Regions from separate parts of the Mesorhizobium sp. M0051 genome, predicted to be linked through region 2. Evidence: riboswitches for the same ligand, from Rfam matches in the RefSeq annotation. Region 2 holds a riboswitch; each other region holds the start of a gene.

Evidence for each region. Region 2 has a riboswitch for cobalamin ahead of metE (5-methyltetrahydropteroyltriglutamate--homocysteine S-methyltransferase). Riboswitches for the same ligand answer to the same signal wherever they lie in the genome.
Region 1: it holds a riboswitch for cobalamin, as region 2 does, so the genes downstream of both, bluB (5,6-dimethylbenzimidazole synthase) here and metE (5-methyltetrahydropteroyltriglutamate--homocysteine S-methyltransferase) in region 2, are expected to answer to the same signal.
Region 3: it holds a riboswitch for cobalamin, as region 2 does, so the genes downstream of both, NKJ90_RS19685 (CbtB domain-containing protein) here and metE (5-methyltetrahydropteroyltriglutamate--homocysteine S-methyltransferase) in region 2, are expected to answer to the same signal.

Annotation. Positions count from the first base shown of each region.
Region 1 covers NZ_JAMYUT010000036.1:41,251-44,502, reverse strand. Annotated here, with positions in the region: gene NKJ90_RS28345 (TetR/AcrR family transcriptional regulator) at 1-3, shown strand, start outside; partial or broken gene NKJ90_RS28340 (hypothetical protein) at 357-1,340, shown strand; gene bluB (5,6-dimethylbenzimidazole synthase) at 1,341-2,087, opposite strand; cobalamin riboswitch at 2,136-2,315, opposite strand; gene NKJ90_RS28330 (histone deacetylase family protein) at 2,437-3,252, shown strand, end outside.
Region 2 covers NZ_JAMYUT010000033.1:10,505-13,756, reverse strand. Annotated here, with positions in the region: partial or broken gene istA (IS21 family transposase) at 1-1,214, opposite strand, end outside; cobalamin riboswitch at 1,476-1,677, shown strand; gene metE (5-methyltetrahydropteroyltriglutamate--homocysteine S-methyltransferase) at 1,771-3,252, shown strand, end outside.
Region 3 covers NZ_JAMYUT010000019.1:5-3,256, reverse strand. Annotated here, with positions in the region: gene NKJ90_RS19695 (heparan-alpha-glucosaminide N-acetyltransferase) at 1-349, opposite strand, end outside; gene NKJ90_RS19690 (MFS transporter) at 574-1,773, shown strand; cobalamin riboswitch at 1,899-2,095, shown strand; gene NKJ90_RS19685 (CbtB domain-containing protein) at 2,132-2,311, shown strand; gene NKJ90_RS19680 (CbtA family protein) at 2,327-3,094, shown strand.

The DNA of each region.
Region 1 (3,252 bases), on a different contig from region 2:
TGAAATCCCATTGGTGGCTTGGCGCCACGGTAGGGCTCCGAACTCAGGTTAGCAAAAGACCTGACGACAGCCAGTTCGGCAGTGTCGGCAGCTTTTGTGCCGGCAGCTTTTCACGATAGGAATTTTTTCTTGACTCCGTGACCTCAGCTATGGTACATATTCGCTCATGGTGCTGATTTGCGCCAGTGACCCGCCGCGCAGGCGGGTTTTTCGTTTCCGCCAGCCTACGCGCCGGCGAAGGCTCCCAAGGAACCTGTTAACCCGAGTTCGTTGCCCTGTGGGCGCCACGGCCGGCAATTGACAATCGCCGGGTTGGGTTCATCCTTTCTCACCATCTCTGAGGGGAGATTCGGGACATGTGGGATTTCGATATCGGCAGGTCGGTGTCCATCATGATGCGGACCTGGCCGTTCATTGTCTTTCGCATGATCGTCTATTTTGGCATCACGCTGGCCTACATCATGGCGACCGGCACGGGCGCCTCTGTCGGCTATGGCGTCGGTCATATCTCCACCGATCCCGACGGGCCGCTGTCGTTTGCCCTGTGGGGCGGCGTGGTCGGCTTCGGCATCGTCTCGATCGCCGTCTACTAGATTCGCGAATACATCCTCTATGTCGTCAAGGCCGGTCACATCGCCGTCATGGTCCATCTGATCGACGGTCGCGACATTCCGGGTGGCCAAGGCCAGGTCGCCTACGCCAAGGATATCGTTACCCAGCGTTTCGCGGAGGCCAACATCCTTTTCGTCGTCGACCAGCTGGTCAAGGGCGCCATCCGCGCCATCACCGGCCTGCTTGGCGGCATCGCCGCTTTCCTGCCGATCCCGGGCCTGAGCGGCCTCGTCTCCTTCATCAACACGGTGATCCGCCTGTCGCTGACCTATGTCGATGAGATCATCCTCGGCTACAACATTCGCATTAATTCATCCTCGCCGTTCGAGACGGCGCGCCAGGGCGTCGTGCTCTATGCCCAGAATGGCAAGGTCATGGTCAAGAATGCCGTCTGGCTGGCGGTCATCATGTGGGGCGTATCATTCCTCATTTTCTTGCTCATGCTGGCCCCGGCCGCCGCCATTCTTTTCCTGATGCCCGGCCAGCTCGCCGACTGGGCCTTCGTGCTCGCCATCGTCTTCGCCTGGGCCTTCAAGGCGGCGTTCATCGAGCCCTTCGCCATCGCTTGCCTGATGCAGGTCTATTTCAAGACCATCGCGGGCCAGGTGCCAGATCCGGCCTGGGACACCCGGCTGGCGGAGGCGTCGTCGAAGTTCAGGGAACTCAAGGACAAGGCGCTGGCCTCCTTTGGCGGCTCGCCCTGGGGACCGGCCGGCGCGACACCCTGATCAGCGAGGGCTCGACGGCGCGGCAGAAACGGTGTTGAGGCGCGCCACGGTCGATTTGAGCAGCACTTCACCTTGCCCGGAAAACGTCTCGCTCATGATCAGTTCCGGCAGCGGCAGCCGCCGTCCCCAGCCATGCGTTTCAAGGTCAGGTTTTGGCGCGAACTCCGAGACGCGGCCGACGCAGAGATAGGCGACCGGGGTCACATGCTCCGGAATAGAAAGCAGGCCTTTCAGCGCTTGCGCCTCGATGATGCTGACCCAGCCGACACCGACGCCTTCGGCGCGCGCCGCCAGCCAGAAATTCTGCACCGCGCAGACCGTGCTATAGAGGTCCATCTCCGGATTGTGCGAGCGTCCCAGTGGCGAACCCTTCGAACGCTCGCGATCGCAGGTGATGCAGATGTTGAGCGCGCTTTCGCAAATGCCTTCCAGCTTGAGTTTGCGGTAGAGCGCCTGCCGCTCTTCCGCAATGGCCGGCAGTTCCTGCTGGCGCGCCGCCAGGAACAGGTCGCGCACCTTTTCCCGTCGCTCGGCATCGCGAATGACGATGAAGTTCCAAGGCTGCATGAAGCCGACCGACGGCGCGTGATGGGCGGCAAGCAGCAGCCGCGCCAGCACCTCATCGTCGAGCCCGGTGGGCAGGAAATGGCTGCGGACGTCGCGCCGCGTGAACATGGCGCGATACACCGCATCGCGCGCATTCTGCTCAAATCCATCGCCAACAGCAGCGGTCATGTGTTCCGGCATCGCTTGTCCCCTTGCGATTGCAATCGATGCCAACCGCCTGACCATGCGGATGACGATGCCTGCCAGGCCGGTCTTCTGGCTCGGGATCAACCCGCGTCCGGTGCCTTCCCGTCATCGACAGTGGCATATACCGGCGCGGTCCCCCTTACAGCGTTGGGCACGCCACGGAATTCAACCGTGTTCCCGATTCTCCCGCTTGCGGCGGGCACCAGGCAGTGTCACGGACCTTACGCCGAAGCGCGGACGACGCCAATGCCTGCAGCGACGCGAATGGACGCAGGCGCGATTTTCCCCAGTCATCGGCCGCCGGTGCATGGCCTTTGCCGATCCGGGTCACTAGATTAGGACGATGGCTACCCGTCTCTATACCCATCCGATCTTCCTTGAGCACCTCACGCCGCCCGGCCATCCCGAGCGGCCGGACCGCTTGCGCGCCATCGAGCGCGTGCTGGACGACGAGGCTTTTGCCGCGCTCGATCGTATCCAGGCGCCGGAAGGCGACGAGGCCACCATCCTCTATGCTCATCCCGCCGATTTCGTCGCCCGCGTGCGCGCCGCCATTCCCGACGAGGGAATCGCCCGCATCGACGCTGACACCACCGCCAGCCCGAAGAGCTGGCAGGCGGCGATCACCGCAATCGGTGCGGCCAACGCCGCCGTCGACGACGTCTTTGCAGGCCGCGCCGACAATGTCTTCGTCGCGGCGCGGCCGCCCGGCCACCATGCCGAAAAAACCACGGCGATGGGTTTTTGTCTGTTCAATACGGCGGCGATCGCGGCGCGTTATGCGCAGAAGAAGCATGGTATCGAGCGTGTTGCCGTCGTCGACTGGGACGTGCATCACGGCAACGGCACGCAGGATATTTTCTGGGACGATCCGTCGGTGCTCTATTGTTCGACGCACCAGATGCCGCTCTACCCCGGCACCGGCGCGAGGAACGAAACCGGTGCCGGCAACATCGTCAACGTACCGCTGGCGCCGCAGACCGGCAGCGAGGTGTTTCGCGATGCCTTCCTGTCGCGCGTGCTGCCGGCGCTCGACAATTTCGCGCCCGACCTGATCATCATTTCGGCCGGGTTCGACGCACATCACCGCGATCCGCTGGCCGAGATCAACCTGACCGAGGACGATTTCGACTGGGCGACCGGCCAGCTGATGCAGCGC
Region 2 (3,252 bases):
GAGGGCAGAACCCAGCCCTGGAAGGGCGCACCGTTGCGCAGTGCACCGGGCTTGCGGGCAAGGACCGGCATGTAATGCCAGGGATCGTAGATCGTGTCGCCGCGCCCGAAGGAGCGGGCATGTTCGGCGACGACCACGCCGTCCTGGCGGATGACGATCCTGCCGGCATAGGCATGGATCTCGACCGGGCGGCCGACGGCGGTCGACAGCACCGAGTATTTGTTGTTGTCGAAGCGCACCGTGCATGTCTTCGACACCGAGGCCGGCACCGTATGGAATCCGTCGAAGGGACCGCGGTATTCAACCAGCTTGCCACGCTCCTCCTCGAACACGTTCCAGATCGTTCGTTCCGGTTGCTCGACGTGACGATGCGCCTTGGCGTAGGCGACGCACTTGTCATGCAGCCAGGCGTTCAGCTCCTCATAGGTCTTGAAGCGCAGCCTGGGCGTGAAGAAGCGCTCGCGCACCAGCCCGACCTGGTTCTCGACCTGACCCTTCTCCCAGCCCGATGCCGGCGTGCAGGCGACCGGCTGCACCAGATAATGGCTGCACATCTGCAGGAAGCGGCGATTGTATTGCCGGTCCTTGCCAACGAAGATCGTTTCCACCGCCGTCTTCATGTTGTCGTAGATGCCGCGCGTGCAGGCGCCCCCGAAGAAGGCGAAGGCCCGGTCGTGGGCGTCGAACACCATCTCCTGCGTCTCGCGCGGATAGGCCCTGACGAACATCATGCGGCTGTGGCAGAGCCGGAAATGGGCGACCTTCACGGTCACTGTCACGCCGTTGATCAGGACGATCTCGTGGCTCCAGTCGAACTGGTAGGCCTCGCCCGGCGCGAAGAACAGCGGCACATAGGCGTCCGCCGTCGCCGACCCCTGCGCCTTCGCCCAGCTCTTCGCGTATCGGCGGACGGCGTCATAGCCTCCCTCGTAGCCGAGGCTGCAAAGCTCTTCGTAAATCCGGATCAGTGTCAGTTGCTCGCGCGCCGCCTTGCCACGGTTGCCATTCAAAAACCCGTCAAGCTGATCCTGCCACGGACCGATCTTCGGCATCGGCTGCCGCTCGCGTTCGTAGGAGAACGATGTCTCGTCGGATCTGAGAATCTTGCGGACGGTGTTCCGCGACACATGCAGTTCGCGGCAAATCCGCTTGAGCGACCATCCCTGCACATGGAAGGCGCGCCGAACTCGGGCAATCGTATCCACCGACTTCATCCCCACACCATCCGCTCGCTACGACGAGCTGATGGTCGCAAATCAAAGCATCAGGGGGGTCAAAATTGGACGCCGATTCCCCGGCTTATGGGGTCAATTTTGCACGCCAATTCACAGACAATGGGGCAGCGGTGCAGCGCCGGCAAATGGACGACTCCATGTTTCACAATGTTAGATAAGCGTTAGATAAGCGTAAAAGCGCCAGGACATAACCACATAAACATTTCGTTATGCGCCATTGACAAGAGAAGGGATTGCTGTGATTGTCTGGCGTGTCGTGGTTCTCGCGTGCGGCGCTGCCGCAGCGGAGCTAAGAGGGAAGCCGGTGCGATGCCGGCGCTGCCCCCGCAACTGTTAGCGGCGAGCCAACCCCACTCATGTCACTGAGGCGAATACCCTCGGGAAGACGGGTAGAGGCTATGACCCCGCGAGCCAGGAGACCTGCCACGACGAATCACGTCCACGGGCGGGGTGTCTCGGTGGCCGCTGCAATCCGGCGTGCCGGGCCTGCTAGCGCCTTCCTTGTCACCGACGCCCCCAACCATCGGGGTATGACATGACTGTCTCTCAGCAAATTCCTGTAGCAACGCTCGGCGTGCCGCGCTTCGGTCGTCGGCGAGAACTGAAATTCGCGCTTGAAAGCTACTGGTCCGGAACATCGTCCGCTGGCGACCTTCTCACGACGTCGAAGGCGCTCCGTGCCGCTAGCTGGGAAGAGCAGCGCGATCGCGGCGTGTCGAAAATCCCGTCGAACGACTTCTCGCTTTACGACCATGTGCTCGACACCGCAGCCATGGTCGGGGCCGTTCCATCCCGTTACGGCTGGAATAGCGGCGAGGTCCCACTTGACATCTACTTCGCAATGGCGCGCGGCAACCAGGGTCAGACGGAGGATTGTGGACACGCTGGTCACCAGGAGGAGGCTCATGGACCTGGTGTAACCGCGATGGAAATGACCAAGTGGTTTGACACCAACTACCACTACATTGTGCCGGAACTGGATGATGATCAGACGTTCGCCCTCTCGTCATCGAAGCCGGTCGATTACTTCCTCGAGGCCAAAGCTCTCGGCATTCACACACGCCCAGTCATCCTTGGACCCATCACCTTCCTCAAGCTGGCGAAATCGCCTGCCGAGGGGTTCGGTCCCATCGCGCTCCTACCGCGGCTGCTGCCCGTTTACGAGCAAGTCCTGCAGAGGCTGAAGCTGTCGGGAGCCGACTGGGTGCAGATCGATGAGCCAGCGCTTGTCCTCGATCTGAACCCGAACGAACGAGCTGCGTTCGAATTCGCCTATGGCCAGCTGTCGAAAGCCGCGCCCGAGCTGAAGATCATGCTGGCTACGTATTTCGGGTCGCTGGGAGACAATCTCGAAACCGCGGTTTCTCTGCCCTTGGCCGGGCTGCATATTGATCTCGTGCGCGCTCCCGAGCAGCTGGAAACGGTGGGTCGGCTCGCTCCGAAGGATCTGGTGCTCTCGCTTGGCTTGATCGATGGCCGCAACGTCTGGCGTGCGAACCTGCCCGCCATTCTCGACCGCATCAAACCGATCGTCGCCGGCTGGCCCTTGGACCGCGTCGAGATCGCGCCTTCTTGCTCGATGCTGCATGTGCCGATTGATCTGCGCATGGAGACGGAACTCGACGCAGACATCAGCTCGTGGCTCGCCTTCGCGGCCCAGAAGACCGACGAGCTGGTCTTGCTGGCCCGGGCCCTGTCCCAAGGCAGGGATGCGGTGGCAGGCGCGTTGAAAGCGTCTGCCGAGGCTGCCGCCACGCGCGTGACATCCACGAGGATCCATGACCCGCTTGTTCAGGGGCGGATCGCTAGCATTGAGGACAGCGCGAAGCGACGAGAGAGCGCTTTTGGCGAGCGCTCCAGAGTCCAAGCCGGCTCACTCGGGCTGCCGCCGTTCCCGACGACGACCATCGGGTCCTTCCCGCAGACGCCGCAGGTACGCAAGGCGCGGGCCGCTCATGCGAAGGGCCAGCTGAGCTATGTCGACTATGAGACGTTCCTGAAGAAGGAGATCGAGGCT
Region 3 (3,252 bases), on a different contig from region 2:
AGAAGATGAAACCGTCCGGGGTGGCGATGCGGGTGACGATCGAAATCGCGATCGCGGCTCCGGCGACCATGGCGAACCGCTTCCAAAAGCCGTTCCAGCGGATTTTCTTGCCATGGGCGAGGTACAGGCTGACGCCGACCAGGAACAAGAAGGTCGAGGCGATGCAGCGCGCGTAGATCTTCCACCAGCCAAAGGCGGTGAGGCCCGGATCGGTGTAGCCGAAGAATTCCAGATCCCAGGTGAAATGGTAGCTCGCCATGGCGATCAGCGCGATGCCGCGCACGATGTCGATGACGACGATGCGCCTTGGTCGATCCTGGACGGGTGCGGTCGGCGTTTGAATGGTCATGGTCTCGCATTCTGATTCAGCCAGGCAGAACGACTATCACGGTTGCACCGGGCAAAAGAAGGCCGGGCGTCTGACAACGCGGACAGGATCAGGCGCCGCTTTAGGCCAGTGGCGGAAAGCCTTTGGCCAACTTCGCTTTTTGCCTGATGTGCGTCGGTTTCCTCATATTGGTGTCGGCATCGCCACCGCAGATTTGGCCCGGCAAATCTGCTTCGGGGAGAGCTATGTCCACCCATGTGCGCCATCCGATCTGGCTGCCGGCCCTCAAGGCCGCGGACGCGCGCACCTTTGCCTCGCTTTATGCGGTCGAATCCTTCGCCCGCGCCACGGTGTCGAGCGTCATCCCTATCCAGGCCTACGAGATCCTGCACAACGAGCAGGTCGTTTCGATCCTCTACACCGTCGTGGCGATGCTCGGCCTGTCAGTGACGCTGTTCATGCCGATGCTGATCCGCCGCTTTGCCCGCCGCTGGGTGTACACGGCAGGCGCCTGCCTGCTGGCCATCGGCTCGCTGTTCTTCGTCACCCATACGCTTGCCGGGCAACTGGCTGGCATGCTGTGCCGCGTGATGGGCGCCAGCGCGCTGTCGATCACGCTCAACCTCTACATCATGGACCATATCCGCAAGACCGAGTTCATGCAGGCCGAATCGCTGCGCATGGCGTGGTCGATGTTGGCGTGGACCGGCGGGCCGACGCTCGGCATCTTCCTCTACACCCACTTCGGCATCTATGCCGCGCATGGCGCCGTGGCGATCTTCGCCCTGGCCTTGCTGGCGCTGTTCTGGACCTACCGGCTCGGCGAGAACCCGTCGATCCGCCCGGGCCAGACGCGCCCGGTCAACCCGCTCGCCAATATCGGCCGCTTCGTCGCCCAGCCCAGGCTCAGACTGGCCTGGCTGATCGCTTTCGGCCGCTCCTGTTTCTGGACGACGTTCTTCGTCTATGGGCCATTGTTCATGGTCATCACCGGCGAAGGCAAGCTGGCCGGCGGCGTGCTGGTTTCGGCCGGCAACGCGCTGCTGTTCATGGCCATCTTCTGGGGCAAGGCGGGAAAGCGCTTCGGCGGCCGCAGGACGATGACATTTGCCTATTTCGCCATGTCGGCCATGCTGCTGGCGGCAGGCTTCGTCGGCGAGACCGTGCCGCTGCTCACCGGCGCCTTCCTGCTTGGCGGCGCCTTCTTCACCATCGCGCTCGACGCACTCGGCTCGACCGCCTTCATGCGCTCGGTGCGCTCCTATGAAAGATCGCAGATGGCGGCGGTCTACCGGACCTATCTCGACTTTTCCGAACTGACGCCGCCGCTGGTCTATTCGGTGGTGCTGGCGTTTTTCGGCCTAGGCTCGGTGTTCGTCACGCTGGGCCTGCTGGCTGCGGTCTGCGGCTTCGTGACGTGGCGCTATCTGCCGAAATCGCTTTGATCTTCAGGGCTTTGGTGGAAGTGCCGCATGCCAAGGTGCCTGCGGCAGCGGAGGCCCTCACTGGCACGACGCATTCGCGATGGTTGCCGCCGGAATTTGGTTTGCTGGAGGCGACGATTCTGCCTATAGTCGGCAATGTCGTCGGTTCCATTTTGGAGCCAAGAGGGAATGCGGTGAGGGCGAGTTTCGCCCAATGCCGTGGCTGCCCCCGCAACTGTGTGCGGTAGTCCTCTCCATATGCCACTGAAGATTTCTTCTTCGGGAAGGTGGGGAAGGGCGCTGATCCGCGAGCCAGGAGACCTGCCGGCGACAGGAAACTGACTTCGATGCCCTCGGGTGGAGGGCGAAAGGACAAGACATGACTACTGCTTCCGTCTCCCTCGGCGCCTCCGTCTCCTCGCAGTCGCGCTTCATGCAGCTCGCGCTTGCTGCGCTGCTCGGCGTTTTCGTGATGGGCTTTGTCGGCTTCTCGCATATCGATGCGGTCCACAATGCGGCTCACGACTATCGCCACTCGATGGCGTTTCCCTGCCACTGACGAGGATCTGACATCATGAACCTGTTTCGCAACGTCGTGTTCATTGCGGCGATCGCAGGGCTCGTGGCCGGTGTCGTTCTCGCCTGCATGCAGGCCTACGCCACCGTGCCGCTGATCGTGAAGGCGGAAGTCTACGAACAGGCCGGCGGCGGGCATCACCATGACCATGCCGTTCCGGCCCCAACGGATAGCAATGCCATGAGCACAGCCGCTCCGGCAGCGGAAGCCGCCCCGGCCGCCGAAGACGAGGGTTGGGCGCCGGCAGACGGTTTCGAACGTTTCGCCTTCAGCGTGCTTGCCAACATCGTCACCGGCATCGGCTTCGCCTTGATCCTGGTCGCGGTTTCCGAATTCGCCGGCGGCATCGGTGGCTGGCGCCAGGGCGTCTTCTGGGGGCTGGCCGGCTTTGCCGTGTTCACGCTGGCGCCGGGCCTAGGCCTGCCGCCGGAACTGCCGGCCATGCCAGCGGCCGATCTGACCGAGCGCCAGATCTGGTGGTGGGCTACCGTAGCGATGACCGCGGCCGGGCTCGGCCTGATCGCCTTCCGCAAGTCGCTGCCGCTGGCGATCCTGGCTGTGGCCTTGATCGTCGCTCCGCACATCGTCGGCGCGCCGCAGCCCGGCAGTTACGAGACGGCGATCCCCGAAGGCCTGCACCACCAGTTCGTGGTGGCGGTGACAGTGACCAATCTGGTGTTCTGGCTGGTGCTCGGCGCGGTCGTCGGCGTGGTCCGCGGCCGCTTCACCGGCACCGCGACCAGCCTGCGCGACAGCTTTGCCTGACAGCAAGGCACTGACCTTCCTCATCGGCGGTGGGGGGGGCGGGCGCGGCGCCCCCGCCCCCCACCCACCGCCCGCCCGGGGCGCGGGCGGGGCCCAAATAGACGCCGGGGCCGCCCCGGAAGAGTAGATGGACGCGGGGCACCCCCCGGCCCCCCCCC